One region of the Streptomyces sp. NBC_01257 genome, then DNA from elsewhere that is predicted to be linked to it. Evidence: predicted binding sites of a transcription regulator. Region 1 holds the regulator's gene; the other holds the start of a gene.

Region 1 (7,401 bases):
GAACCCAGCGACGACGGGGTGGTCGGGGGTGACTTCTACGACATCTTCCCGTGCCCCGGCGACCGCTGGTGCTTCGTCCTCGGCGACGTCCAGGGCAGCGGCCCCGAGGCGGCCGTCGTCACCGGACTCGCCCGCCCCTGGCTGCGGCTGCTGGCCCGCGAGGGCTTCCAGGCCGGCGAGGTCCTGGTCCGGCTGAACCGGCTGCTCCTCGACGACGCGATGGAGGCCGCGGAGGCGGCCGCCCTCATGGTCGCCGCCGCGGGCGGCCAGCACTCGGCGGACAGCGGGCAGTCCCGGTTCCTCTCCCTGCTCTACGGGGAGCTCGTGCCGCTGCCCGACGGCGGCGCGCGCTGCACCCTGGCCAGCGCGGGGCACCCGCTGCCACTGCTGCTGCGCCCCGACGGCACGGTCCGCCCGGCCGCCGAACCACAGCTGCTGCTCGGCATCATGGACGACGCCGTCTACGAGACCCAGAGCTTCGACCTGGCGCCCGGCGACAGCCTGCTGTGCGTCACCGACGGGGTGACCGAGCGGCGCTCGGGGCCGCTGATGTTCGACGACGGGGACGGGCTGGCACAGGCGCTCTCCGGCTGCGCCGGGCTGACCGCCGAAGGCATCGCGGACCGCATCAAGCACGCCGTGCACGCCTTCGCCGAGCGCCCGCCGGACGACGACCTGGCGCTGCTGGTCCTCCAGGCCCAGTAGCGCCCGTCCCCGGCGTGGCGTCCGGGTGCCGGGCGGCGCGCGACAATGGACGGTATGCCTTCCGTACTGCCCGATGGTGAGCCCGTGCCCGACGACGGGGCGCTGCCCCGCCATGCCCTGGAAGGCGCCGCCGACCGCCCGCTCGGCTTCTATCTGCACGTGCCGTACTGCGCGACCCGCTGCGGCTACTGCGACTTCAACACCTACACCGCGACCGAGCTGCGCGGCTCCGGCGGTGCGCTGGCCTCCCGCGACAACTACGCCTCCCACCTCATCGGCGAGGTCCGCCAGGCCCGCAAGGTCCTCGGCGACGACCCCCGGCAGGTCCGCACGGTCTTCGTCGGCGGCGGTACGCCGACGCTGCTGGCCGCCGCCGATCTGGTCCGGATGCTGGCCGCGATCCGCGAGGAGTTCGGGCTCGCGGACGACGCCGAGATCACCACCGAGGCGAACCCGGAGTCCGTCGGACCCGCCTATCTCGCGGAGCTGCGCGAGGGCGGCTTCAACCGGATCTCCTTCGGGATGCAGAGCGCCCGGCAGCACGTCCTGAAGATCCTCGACCGCACCCACACCCCCGGCCGGCCCGAGGCGTGCGTCGCCGAGGCGAGGGCGGCCGGCTTCGAGCACGTCAACCTCGACCTGATCTACGGCACGCCGGGGGAGTCCGACGACGACTGGCGCGCCTCCCTCGACGCGGCGATCGGTGCCGGCCCCGACCATGTGTCGGCGTACGCCCTGATCGTCGAGGAGGGCACCCAGCTGGCCCGCCGGATCAAGCGCGGCGAGATCCCGATGACGGACGACGACGCGCACGCCGACCGCTATCTGATCGCGGACGAGGCGATGGCCGCGGCCGGCTTCTCCTGGTACGAGGTGTCGAACTGGGCCCGGACCCCCGAGGGCCGCTGCCTGCACAACGAGCTGTACTGGCGCGGGGCGGACTGGTGGGGCGCCGGGCCCGGCGCGCACAGCCATGTCGGTGGCGTGCGCTGGTGGAACGTGAAGCACCCCGGGGCGTACGCGCAGGCGCTCGCCGAGGGGCGCTCGCCGGGTGCGGGGCGCGAGATCCTCTCCGCGGAGGACCGGCGGGTCGAGCGCATCCTGCTGGAGCTGCGGCTCGTCGACGGCTGCCCGCTGTCGCTGCTCGCCCCTGCGGGGCTGGCGGCGGCGGGGCGGGCCGTGTCGGACGGTCTGCTCGAGCCGGGGCCGTACGGGGAGGGGCGGGCGGTGCTGACGTTGCGGGGGCGGTTGTTGGCGGATGCGGTGGTGCGGGACCTGGTGGACTGAGGGGGTGCGGGGCGTCCCTGGGGGTGCCCCCCCGGGGAGGGTGCGCCTGAGGGGTGCCCTCTCGGGGCTGGTGCGCCTGCTGGGTGCCCCCCTCGGGGCTGGTGCGCCTGCGGCGGGGCTGTTCCCCTCCCCGCCCCTTCCCGTAACCGGGGCTCCGCCCCGGACCCCGCGCCTCAAACGCCGGCGGGGCTGGAAGGGGCTGGAAGGGGCGGAGGGGCTTGGTGGGGCGTAGGTGCCAGGTGGGGTGGGAAGGCCCCGCGCCGGGGCCCGTCGTGGGTGGGACAGGGAAGACCCCGCGCCAGGGTCCGCCTCGTGCGGGAAGGCTATGGGCCGGGGCCCGTCGTGGGTGGGGCAGGAAAGCCCCGCGCCCGGGGCCGTCGTAGGTGAGGCGGGAAGGCCCCGCGCCCGGGCCCGTCGCAGTTGGGGCGGGAGGCTACGCGCCCGGGCCTGTCGTGGGTGGGGCTGTTACGAAGTCGATCAGTTCCTCCACCCGGCCCAGCAGTTCCGGCTCCAGGTCCCGGTAGGAGCGGACCGTGGACAGGATGCGCTGCCAGGCCGCCCCCGTGTTCTCCGGCCAGCCCAGCGAGCGGCACACGCCCGTCTTCCAGTCCTGGCCGCGCGGCACCACCGGCCAGCCGGGGATTCCCACCGACGACGGCTTCACCGCCTCCCATACGTCGATGTACGGGTGGCCGACCACCAGCACGTCGCCGTCCGAGATCTGTGCGGCGATCCGGGACTCCTTGGAGCCGGGGACGAGATGGTCGACCAGCACACCCAGCCGTGCGTCCGGGCCCGGTGAGAACTCGCGCACGATCGCGGGCAGGTCGTCGATGCCCTCCAGGTACTCCACGACCACGCCCTCGATCCGCAGGTCGTCGCCCCACACCCGCTCCACCAGTTCGGCGTCGTGCCGGCCCTCCACGTAGATCCGGCCGGCCCGCGCCACCCGGGCCCGCGCCCCGTGCACGGCCACCGAGCCGGAGGCCGTGCGGGCGGGGCGTGCGGGGCCGCCCGCCGACGGGCGTACCAGCGTGACGACCCGGCCCTCCAGCAGGAAGCCGCGCGGTGCCATCGGGAAGACCCGGTGCTTGCCGAAGCGGTCCTCCAGGGTCACCGTCGGGCCCTCGGCGGTCTTCTCGCACCGGATCACCGCACCGCAGAAGCCGGTGGCGACGTCCTCCACGACCAGATCGGGCTCGGCGGACACCTCGGGGGCGGGGGCGGACTTCTTCCACGGCGGGGTCAGGTCCGGCTGGTAGCTGCGCATCGGATGACGATAAGGCGGGAGCGGCTCACGACACGCCGAACCGCGCGGCCAGCCGTTCGCGCTGGGCCCGTACGAACGCGGCGTCCACCACCGCCCCGTGCCCCGGCACGTACAGCGCGTCCTCGCCGCCCAGCTCCAGCAGCCGGTCCAGCGCCGCGGGCCAGCGGGCCGGGAACGCGTCCGGGCCCGCCTGCGGTTCGCCGGACTCCTCGACCAGGTCGCCGCAGAACACGATCGCGGGCGAGCCGGAGCCGCCGGGGACCAGCACCGCCAGGTCGTGACCGCTGTGCGCCGGACCCGCGTTCACCAGGAGCACCTCGCGCCCGCCGCCCAGATCGAGCGTCCACTCGGCGATCACCTCGTGGCGGGGCGCCACGAGTACGTCGGCGGACTCCGCCGCGTCCTGTTCGGGCAGGCCCTGCCGCACCGCGTCGGTGTGGAGTTCGTCCGCCGAGCGCCGCAGCAGATCCGCCATGCCCCCCGCGCCGTACACCTGTGTCCCGGCGAAGGCCGCCGTGCCCAGTACGTGATCGAAGTGGGGGTGGCTGAGTGCGATATGCGTCACCCTCCGGCCCAGCAGTGCCTGCGCCTGACCGCGCACCTCCACCGCTTCACGCAGTGACGACCCGGTGTCGCAGAGCAGCACTCCGTCCGTCCCGGCCACCAGTGCGACCGTTGCATCCCACACCGGAAGGCGTCGCCGGCCCACTCCGTGTCCGAGTCGCTCCCAGCCGAACTCTTCCCAAGAGGCGTCCATACGACGACGCTATCGGCAACGACCTGCGCAGTCTCGCGGTAGCGTGGCCGGTCGCCCTTGCTAGGGGGCTACCCCGTCGCCGTACACTGACCGGGGGATTGCTGGCACTCGTACGCACAGAGTGCCAGGGACGGTCCCGGGAACGGCCCGAGAACCACCGAGGTACACAGCTGGAGGTGTGCGCGATGCTCAGCGAACGCAGACTCGAAGTGCTGCGCGCCATCGTCCAGGACTATGTCGGCACCGAGGAGCCCGTCGGCTCCAAGGCGCTCACCGAGCGGCACAAGCTGGGGGTCTCCCCGGCCACCGTCCGCAACGACATGGCGGTGCTGGAGGACGAGGGCTTCATCGCCCAGCCGCACACCAGCGCGGGACGCATCCCGACGGACAAGGGTTACCGGCTCTTCGTCGACAGGCTCGCGGGCGTCAAGCCCCTGTCGTCGCCGGAGCGCCGTGCCATTCAGAATTTCCTCGACGGCGCGGTCGACCTCGACGACGTCGTGGGACGGACCGTACGGCTGCTCGCGCAGCTGACCCGGCAGGTCGCCGTCGTGCAGTACCCCTCGCTGACCCGCTCGACGGTGCGGCACGTGGAACTGCTGTCCCTGGCCCCCGCCCGGCTGATGCTCGTGCTGATCACGGACACCGGCCGGGTCGAACAGCGGCTGGTCGACTGCCCCGCGCCGTTCGGCGAGACCTCCGTCGCCGATCTGCGGGCCCGGCTCAACAGCCGGGTGGTGGGACGCCGGTTCGCCGACGTCCCGCAACTGGTGCAGGACCTGCCGGAATCCTTCGAGAGCGAGGACCGGGGAACCGTGTCCACCGTGCTCTCGATCCTGCTCGAAACCCTCGTCGAGGAGACGGAGGAGCGGCTGATGATCGGCGGCACCTCCAACCTCACCCGCTTCGGACACGACTTCCCGGTGATGATCCGGCCGGTGCTGGAGGCACTGGAGGAGCAGGTCGTGCTGCTGAAGCTGCTCGGCGAGGCCAAGGACTCGGGCATGACCGTACGTATCGGGCACGAGAACGCCCACGAGGGGCTCAACTCCACGTCCGTCGTCGCGGTCGGCTACGGTTCGGGCGACGAGGCAGTCGCCAAACTCGGCGTGGTCGGACCGACCCGCATGGACTACCCCGGAACGATGGGAGCGGTACGCGCAGTGGCACGTTACGTCGGACAGATCCTGGCGGAGTCGTAAGTGGCCACGGACTACTACGCCGTACTCGGCGTGCGCCGCGACGCTTCGCAGGACGAGATCAAGAAGGCTTTCCGGAGGCTCGCCCGCGAGCTGCACCCGGATGTGAACCCCGATCCGAAGACCCAGGAGCGGTTCAAGGAGATCAACGCCGCTTACGAGGTGTTGTCGGACGCCCAGAAGAAGCAGGTCTACGACCTCGGCGGCGACCCGCTGTCCGCCTCCGGCGGAGGTGGCGCGGGCGGATTCGGACAGGGCGGCTTCGGCAACTTCTCCGACATCATGGACGCGTTCTTCGGCACGGCGTCGCAGCGCGGACCCCGTTCGCGCACCCGGCGCGGCCAGGACGCCATGATCCGGCTGGAGATCGACCTCTCCGAGGCGGCCTTCGGTACGACCAAGGACATCCAGGTCGACACGGCCGTCGTCTGTACGACCTGCAACGGCGAGGGCGCCGCGCCCGGCACCTCCGCCCAGACGTGTGACATGTGCCGCGGCCGCGGCGAGGTCTCCCAGGTCACCCGGTCGTTCCTCGGCCAGGTCATGACCTCGCGGCCCTGCCCGCAGTGCCAGGGCTTCGGCACGGTCGTGCCGACCCCCTGCCCGGAGTGCGCCGGCGACGGCCGCATCCGGTCGAGGCGCACGCTCACCGTGAAGATCCCCGCGGGTGTCGACAACGGCACCCGCATCCAGCTCGCGGGCGAGGGCGAGGTCGGCCCCGGCGGCGGCCCGGCCGGTGATCTCTACGTCGAGATCCACGAGCTGCCGCACGCCGTGTTCCAGCGGCGCGGTGACGATCTGCACTGCACGGTCACCATCCCCATGACGGCGGCGGCCCTCGGCACCAAGGTGCCGCTGGAGACGCTCGACGGACTGGAGGAGGTCGACATCCGGCCGGGCACCCAGTCCGGCCAGTCCGTCCCGCTGCACGGGCGCGGCATCACGCACCTGCGCGGCGGCGGGCGCGGCGACCTGATCGTGCACGTCGAGGTGATGACCCCGACGAAGATGGACCCCGAGCAGGAGCGCCTGCTGCGCGAGCTGTCGAAACTGCGCGGCGAGGAGCGGCCCACCGGCCAGTTCCAGCCCGGGCAGCAGGGGCTGTTCTCGCGTCTGAAGGACGCGTTCAACGGCCGCTAGAGCCGCACGCCGATGTCGTACGGGCCCGGATTCCGGGCCCGTACCGCATTGCGGACAAAACGTGTCAGTGGGGTGCGCATCACCGGACACGGGAGACATGACACGATGCGGTCATGTCATCCGCGTTGACCGATCTCTGCCGGTATCCGATCGTGCAGGCCCCGATGGCGGGCGGAACCTCCTGTCCGCAGCTCGTCGCGGCCGTCGCCGAGGCCGGCGGACTCGGCTTCCTGGCCGCCGGGTACAAGACGACGGACGGCATGTACAACGAGGTCAAACAGGTGCGCGGGCTCACCGGTCAGCCCTTCGGCGTCAATCTCTTCATGCCGCAGCCGAACCTCGCCGACCCGGCCGCGGTCGACGTGTACCGGCACCAGCTCGCGGGCGAGACCTCCTGGTACGAGACCCCGCTCGGCGACACCGACACCGGCGGCGACGACGGCTACGAGGCCAAGCTCGCCATCCTGCTGGAGGACCCCGTCCCGGTGGTCTCCTTCACCTTCGGCTGCCCCTCCCGCGACACCCTCGACGCGTTCGCCGCGGTGGGCACGTACACCGTCGTCACGGTCACCTCGCCCGAGGAGGCGCAGGCCGCCCAGTGGGCGGGCGCCGACGCCGTCTGCGCCCAGGGCGTCGAGGCGGGCGGCCACCAGGCCACGTTCCGCGACGACCCGCAGACCGACGGCTCCGGCACCGGGCTGCTCTGCCTGGTGGCCCAGGTGCGCGAGACCGTGCAGATACCGGTCATCGCCGCCGGCGGGCTGATGCGCGGCTCCCAGATCGCCGCGGTGCTCGCGGCGGGCGCCGACGCCGCCCAGCTCGGCACCGCCTTCCTGGCCTGTCCCGAGTCGGGCGCCCATCTGCTGCACAAACAGGCCCTGACCAACCCGCTGTTCGTCCGCACCACCCTGACCCGGGCGTTCTCCGGACGCCCGGCCCGCGGCCTGGTCAACCGCTTCGTACGCGAGCACGGGCCGTACGCCCCCGCCGCCTACCCCCAGGTGCACCATCTGACGTCCGCGCTGCGCAAGGCGGCGGCCAAG
Region 2 (7,401 bases), 2.4 Mb from region 1:
CAGTGGTTCCGGGCGGGCAAGGACGCCTGGCAGGTCGACACGACGGACCCCGCCTCGCAGCGGACGGCGGAGTACTGGCAGGGGCTGATCGACGACAAGCTGGTCAGCACCGCCTCCTCGTTCAGCCCGGAGTGGACCAGCTCCCTCAAGCAGGGCACCACGGTCGGCTACCTCGGCGCCTCCTGGGGCGCCGGTGTCCTCGCGGGCATCGTGCCCGAGGAGAAGGGGAAGTGGGCCGCCATGGAGCTGCCGTCCTGGGAGGCGGACAAGCCGGCCAGCGGCATGATCGGCGGCTCCACCTTCGCGGTGAGCAAGAACAGCACCAAGACGGCCGCCGCCGTCGAGTTCGCCCTGTGGATGTCCACGCACGAGGACGCCATCAAGGCCAGGATCGGCGCGAGCACGTCGAGCGCGCTGCCCGCGTCGCCCGCGATGGTGCCGATCGCCCGCAAGGCGTTCGACACGAGCTTCTACGGCGGCCAGGACCTGTACGGCCTGTTCACCCGAGCCGGGGCCTCCATCGGCCCCGACTGGATCTGGGGCCCGAGCCCCGGCGCCACCAACTCCGCACTCGGCGACGAACTCGGCGAGGTCGTCGGCGGCAGCTCCACCCTCCCGCACGCCATCCGGACCGCCCATGACGCCACCGTCGCCGATCTGAAGAAGCGCGGTCTGAAGGTCGAGGAGCCCTCATGAGCACGCCCCCCAACTCCGGTACCCGCACCGGCGGGCTGAGCACGAAGGCCCGCACCCGGATCGCGGCCGGCACCTTCCTCACCCCGTTCTTCGTCCTGTTCACCGTCGCGATGATCGTCCCGGTCTGTTACGCGCTCTGGCTGAGCCTCTTCACGGAGAAGCAGTCCGGGCTGGGCTTCGACGGCCCCCGTACGGTCTTCGACGGGCTCGGCAACTACGCCGCCGCCCTCGGCGACCAGGCCTTCCGCGACGGCTTCTGGGTGCTGCTGGGCTACTGCGCCTTCTACATCCCGCTGATGGCGGGCGGCGCCATCGTGCTGGCGCTGCTGCTGGACACGGCCCTGGCCCGCGCCCGGCGCTTCTTCCAGCTGGCGCTCTTCCTGCCGCACGCCATCCCCGGTCTGATCGCCGCGCTGATCTGGATCTACCTCTACACGCCGCAGCTCAGCCCGGTCGTCAAGGCGATGGAGGCCGGCGGGATCGGCTTCGACTTCTTCTCGTCCGACGGCACGCTGCCCTCCATCGTCAACATCGCGCTGTGGGAGTGGCTCGGCTACAACGTGGTGATCTTCTACGCCGCACTGCAGGCCGTCGACCGGTCGCTGCTGGAGGCCGCGACCGTGGACGGCGCGGGGAACTGGCGGATCGCGTTCTCCATCAAACTCCCCCTGATCCGTTCCTCGTTGGTGATGGTGCTGCTGTTCACCATCATCGGCTCGCTCCAGCTGTTCACCGAGCCGCTGATCCTCAGCCGGGGCTCCGGCTCGGCCGTGACCAGCACCTGGACCCCGAACATGTACGCCTACAGCGCCGCCTTCGAACGCAACGACTACGGCCTCGCCGCCGCGGCGTCCGTACTCATCGCGCTCGTCGCCGCCGCGCTCTCCTTCGCCGTCACCCGCTTCACCAACCGCAAGGAGGCACGGGCATGACCTCCCCCGTCATGATCGATCCGGCCGCCCCGGCCGCCCGCCCTGCCGACCGCGCCCGCGACCGCGCCGCCGCCGGCCCGGCCGGCCCCCGGTCCAACCGCTGGCTGTCGAAGACCGCGGTCAACGGCGTCCTCGTCATCGCCGCCGTCTACACGCTCTTCCCGCTGATCTGGCTGGTCACCGCCGCGACCAAGGACGCCGGAAACCTGCTGGGCGGCGACGTCTTCTCCTTCGAGGGCTTCAACCTCGGCAGCAACCTCACCTCCCTGTCCACGTATCAGGACGGCATCTACTTCCGCTGGTACGGAAACTCCCTGCTGTACGCGGGCGTCGGGGCGCTCGGCTGTTCCCTGATCAGCGTCGCGGCCGGGTACGCCTTCGACAAGTACCGCTTCAAGGGCAAGGAGAAGCTGTTCGCCCTGGTGCTGCTGGGTGTCCTGCTGCCCTCCACCGCGCTGTCCCTGCCGCTGTACCTGCTGGCCGTCAAGACGGGAACCGTCAACACCTACTGGGCGGTGCTGATCCCGGCGCTGGTCAACCCGTTCGGCGTGTACCTCTCGCGGATCTTCAGCGCGGGATACATACCGGACGAGGTCCTGGAGGCCGCCCGTATCGACGGTGCGGGCGAGATGCGCACCTTCTGGTCGGTGGGTCTGCGCATGGTCATGCCCGGCTTCGTGACCGTCTTCCTCTTCCAGTTCACCGCCATCTGGAACAACTTCTTCCTCCCCCTGGTCATGCTCTCGGACAAGAAGCTCTATCCGCTGAGCCTGGGCCTCTACAACTGGCACAGCACCGCCAACGCCGACCCGAGCTTCTACCCCATGGTCGTCACCGGCTCCCTCCTGGCCGTCACCCCGCTGATCATCGCCTTCGTCACCCTGCAACGTCACTGGAAGGCCGGCCTCACCGCCGGCAGCGTCAAGTGACCTCCGAGGAGCCCGGGTTCCACCATGCACGACACCACTGACAACCGGCCCGCCGCGCTCCTGGCCATGGGGCCGGGGATCGCGGGGCGGCTGCTCACCCCCGGCCGGCGGGACCGGCTGACCGGTCTCGTCCGCACCGATCCCGCGCTCGTCGCCCACCACCTGCCCGACCCGTCCCCGGCGGTGACCGCCGCGCTCGCCGGGGCCGAGGTGCTGCTGACCTGCTGGGGCGCACCCCCGCTCACCGAGGCCGTGCTGGACGCGGCGCCCCGGCTGCGGGCGGTCGTCCACGCGGCGGGCAGCGTCAAGCACCACGTCACCGACGCCTGCTGGGACCGCGGCATCCAGGTCACCTCGGTGGCCGCGGCGAACGCCCGCCCGGTCGCCGAGTACACGCTGGCCGCGATCCTCTTCGCGGGCAAGAACGTCCTGGGCAGCGCCCGCCGCTACCGCGAACTGCGGGCACCGCACGACTGGCGGGAGGAGCTGGACGGCTGGGGCAACCACGGCCGTACGGTCGGCATCGTCGGCGCCTCCCGCACCGGGCGCCGGATCATCGAGCTGCTGCGGCCGTTCGACTTCGAGGTCCTGCTGTACGACCCGTACCTGTCCCCCGCCTCCGCGACCCGGCTCGGCGTCGAACCGGTGGCACTGGACGAACTCTGCGCGCGCAGCGGGATCGTGTCCGTCCACGCACCCGAACTCCCGGCCACCCGCCACATGATCGGCGCCGCGCAGCTGGCGGCGATGGCGGACGGCGCGACGCTGATCAACACCGCCCGGGGTTCGCTCGTCGACGAGGACGCACTGCTCCCCGAGCTGACGAGCGGGCGGCTGCACGCGGTCCTGGACGTGACGGACCCCGAACTGCCGCCGGCCGCCTCGCCGCTGTACGACCTGCCGAACGTGCTGCTGACCCCTCACATCGCGGGTTCGCTCGGCAACGAACTGCACCGGATGGCGGACCAGGCCCTGGACGAACTGGAACGCTTCGCGACCGGCCGCCCGTTCGCGGACCCGGTACACGGGGACGCGTTGTCGCGCTCGGCGTGAGGCGGGGGGCGAAAGGAGGCCCTCCGGGCATCCCCAGCCCCTCCGGCTATTGAGGTTTCGCCGGGCAACTCCAGCCCCGCCGGCGTTTGAGGCGCGGGGTCCGGGGCGGAGCCCGGGGGGCCCTGCCCCCGGACCCCCGCTCCTCAATCGCCGGCGGGGCTGAGGTTGCCCCGAGGGCTGGAGTCGGCCGGCTGAACCTCATACGCGAGCAGAGACAGGTCCGGCCCGGGCCGAGGCCGGGCACGCGAAAGGCCCGGCACCCCGAAAGGGTGCCGGGCCTCACCGCTTGCGCGGAACAGCTACCCGCTAGTGGGAGTGACCGTGGCCGTGACCGGCCTCGGCCTCTTCCTCGGCCGGCTTCTCGACGACCAGCGTCTCGGTCGTGAGCAGCAGCGACGCGATGGACGCGGCGTTCTCCAGCGCGGAGCGGGTGACCTTGACCGGGTCGATGACGCCGGCCTTCACCAGGTCGCCGTACTCGCCGGTCGCGGCGTTGAAGCCCTGACCCTTGTCGAGCTCGGAGACCTTCGAGGTGATGACGTAGCCCTCGAGGCCCGCGTTCTCCGCGATCCAGCGGAGCGGCTCGACGGCGGCGCGGCGCACGACCGCGACACCCGTGGCCTCGTCGCCGGTCTTGCCGAGGTTGCCCTCGAGGACCTTGACGGCGTGGACCAGAGCGGAGCCACCACCGGAGACGATGCCCTCCTCGACCGCGGCGCGGGTCGCGGAGATGGCGTCCTCCAGACGGTGCTTCTTCTCCTTGAGCTCGACCTCGGTGGCCGCACCGACGCGGATCACGCAGACCCCGCCGGCCAGCTTCGCCAGGCGCTCCTGGAGCTTCTCGCGGTCCCAGTCGGAGTCCGTGGACTCGATCTCGGCCTTGATCTGGTTGACGCGGCCGACGACCTCGTCGGACTTGCCGCCACCGTCGACGATGGTGGTGTCGTCCTTGGAGACGGTCACGCGGCGGGCGGTGCCCAGCACGTCCAGACCGGCCTGGTCGAGCTTGAGGCCGACCTCCTCGGCGATGACGGTCGCACCGGTGAGGGTGGCGATGTCGCCGAGCATGGCCTTGCGGCGGTCACCGAAGCCCGGGGCCTTCACCGCGACGGCGTTGAAGGTGCCACGGATCTTGTTGACGACCAGGGTCGACAGGGCCTCGCCCTCGACGTCCTCGGCGATGATCAGCAGCGGCTTGGAGGCACCGGCCTGGATGACCTTCTCCAGGAGCGGCAGCAGCTCCTGGATCGAGCCGATCTTGCCCTGGTGGATCAGGATGTACGGGTCGTCGAGGACGGCCTCCATACGCTCCTGGTCGGTCACCATGTACGGGGACAGGTAGCCCTTGTCGAAGGCCATGCCCTCGGTGAAGTCGAGGTCCAGACCGAAGGTGTTGGACTCCTCGACGGTGATGACACCGTCCTTGCCGACCTTGTCCATCGCGTCCGCGATGAGCTCGCCGACCTGGGTGTCCTGCGCGGAGAGCGCGGCCACGGCGGCGATGTCGGACTTGTCCTCGATCGGGCGGGCGGTCGCGAGGAGCTCCTCGGACACGGCCTTGACCGCGGCGTCGATGCCCTTCTTCAGGGCGGCCGGGGACGCGCCCGCGGCCACGTTGCGCAGACCCTCGCGGACGAGCGCCTGGGCGAGGACGGTGGCGGTGGTCGTACCGTCACCGGCCACGTCGTTGGTCTTGGTCGCCACCTCCTTCACCAGCTGCGCACCGAGGTTCTCGTACGGGTCGTCCAGCTCGACCTCGCGCGCGATGGTGACACCGTCGTTGGTGATGGTGGGAGCACCGAACTTCTTGTCGATGACGACGTTGCGGCCCTTGGGACCGATCGTCACCTTCACCGTGTCGGCAAGCTTGTTGACGCCGCGCTCGAGGGCGCGACGGGCGTCCTCGTCGAACTTCAGGATCTTCGCCATGGAGCTGAACTGTCCTCTCAAAACAAGAACTGCGCCCCTGCCGCCCGGCTAGTTATCTCGCAGGGGGCCAGGGGCGCAGAACAGAAGCAAACGTTGGGTGAATTACTTCTCGATGATCGCGAGCACGTCGCGAGCCGAGAGGACGAGGTACTCCTCGCCGTTGTACTTCACCTCGGTGCCGCCGTACTTGCTGTACAGAACGACATCGCCGGTCTTGACGTCGAGCGGAAGGCGCTCGCCGTTCTCGAAGCGGCCCGGGCCCACGGCCAGGACGACGCCCTCCTGGGGCTTCTCCTTGGCGGTGTCCGGAATGACCAGGCCGGAGGCCGTGGTCTGCTCGGCGTCGAGCGGCTGGACCACAATGCGGTCCTCGAGCGGCTTGATCGCAACCTTGGAGCTGGCGGTCGACACGATCCGGTCTCCCCCTTCGGAGATCTCACGGGGTTATCAGTCTGGGGTGGCGACCAGGTGGGCCCGTCGTCGCGGGTGCCGGACCTGCCGGTCGCACAGAACTGCTGGCACTCTCCAGTGGGGAGTGCCAGCACTGAGACTATGACCGCGATTAGCACTCGGTCAAGCGGAGTGCCAATTCACGCCCTCGTGGCGTCTCCGGAGAGGTCCGGACCGCGCGCCGGAGCAGGTCCGGATCCGGCGACTACCGCCTCGCGCACCCCGCCTCCACGGCCGGGGCCCCCGACTCGTAACGTCCCGGCCGCCCCGGCCGTTCCGGCCACCAGTGGACCGGTGGCCGCACCCGGTAGCCGCCGGCCGCGGGACCGCCGCAGGCGACGACGACCATCGCCCCCGGCGCCCCGTGGTCACCGCGCACCGCCGCGGGCCGCGCCTCCGGGTCGCTCGGCGACGGATGCACCCGCTGCGCCGCCTTGCGGCCCAGCCGCTCGATCGGGTCCACCGACTGCGCGCAGCCTGCGGTGGCGGTCAGGAGCGCACCGGCGGTCAGCAGTCCGGCCAGCAGCCGGTGCGCCCTTCTCATACGTAGTCCTCCAGCCGGGCCACGGCGTAACCCTTGTCCGTGATGACCTTCATGACGGACCGGATCAGGTCGGGCATGCTGCCCTTCCAGTCCTTCTTGCCGCGGAAGTGCGTGAGGATGATGTCGCCGGGGTGCAGGTCCTGGTCCTCCTCGCGCCACTCCATGTGGTCGGGGAACGCCTCCGCAGCCCACAGCGGCACGGCCGTGATGCCGCAGGACTTGGCGATCCGCAGGGTGTCGCCGTTGTAGTTCCCGTACGGCGGCCGGAAGAGCCGGGGGCGCTCGCCGTACTGCTTCTCCAGGATGTCCTGCTGGTCGCAGATCTCCCGCTGCTGCTCCTCGTGGGAGAGACCGGGCATGTAGCGGTGGTTCAGCGTGTGGTTGCCGAGGACGACGCCGCGCGCCTGGGCCTCCTTGAAGTACGCGTAGTCGTCGCGCACCAGGTAGTCGCTGAGGAAGGCGCTGTACGGGATGTTCAGCTCCGACATCATCTTCAGCAGCTCGGGGTCCTTGTCGTCCCCGTCGTCCATCGTCAGGAAGACGATCTTGTCCTTGGTGGGGACCGTCGTGAAGACCGGCGGCAGGGACGCGTCACCGCCCTCGACCTCGAAGCCCTTGCGGGTGGTGAGGTGCGGTTTCACGGCGGGCGGCGCCGGCGGGGTCAGCGGGGTGCCCGCCAGGCCCCACTTCTTCGCGGCGACGGCCCGTGCGGCCAGGGCGCGGCGCGCCTTCTCGGCCTGCGCGGCTACGGACCCCGCCGCTCCCGCCGGGGGCCCGCCCTGCTGTCCGGCCTGGGCGGCGGCCGCGCGGCCGGGGTCGGCCGGTGCGCGCTCGGCGGTCTCGGCGGCACAGCCCGAGCCGACGGCGG

Evidence for each region. The regulator HrcA, encoded in region 1, represses chaperone genes, less so after heat shock. The targets are predictions, from matches to a motif close to TTNGCACTCNGNNNNNCNGAGTGCNAA.
Region 2: groES (co-chaperone GroES) is a predicted target of HrcA. The motif match lies at 6,102-6,128, and genes of this name have one in related genera.

The regions. Positions count from the first base shown of each region.
Region 1 covers NZ_CP108472.1:3,078,502-3,085,902, reverse strand. Annotated here, with positions in the region: gene OG408_RS13130 (ATP-binding SpoIIE family protein phosphatase) at 1-705, shown strand, start outside; gene hemW (radical SAM family heme chaperone HemW) at 760-1,992, shown strand; gene OG408_RS13120 (DUF3097 domain-containing protein) at 2,426-3,262, opposite strand; gene OG408_RS13115 (MBL fold metallo-hydrolase) at 3,288-4,019, opposite strand; gene hrcA (heat-inducible transcriptional repressor HrcA) at 4,205-5,221, shown strand; gene dnaJ (molecular chaperone DnaJ) at 5,222-6,358, shown strand; gene OG408_RS13100 (nitronate monooxygenase) at 6,472-7,401, shown strand, end outside.
Region 2 covers NZ_CP108472.1:5,521,369-5,528,769, reverse strand. Annotated here, with positions in the region: gene OG408_RS24100 (ABC transporter substrate-binding protein) at 1-696, shown strand, start outside; gene OG408_RS24095 (carbohydrate ABC transporter permease) at 693-1,628, shown strand; gene OG408_RS24090 (carbohydrate ABC transporter permease) at 1,625-2,557, shown strand; gene OG408_RS24085 (hydroxyacid dehydrogenase) at 2,582-3,610, shown strand; gene groL (chaperonin GroEL) at 3,917-5,539, opposite strand; gene groES (co-chaperone GroES) at 5,642-5,950, opposite strand; gene OG408_RS24070 (hypothetical protein) at 6,195-6,533, opposite strand; gene OG408_RS24065 (polysaccharide deacetylase family protein) at 6,530-7,401, opposite strand, start outside.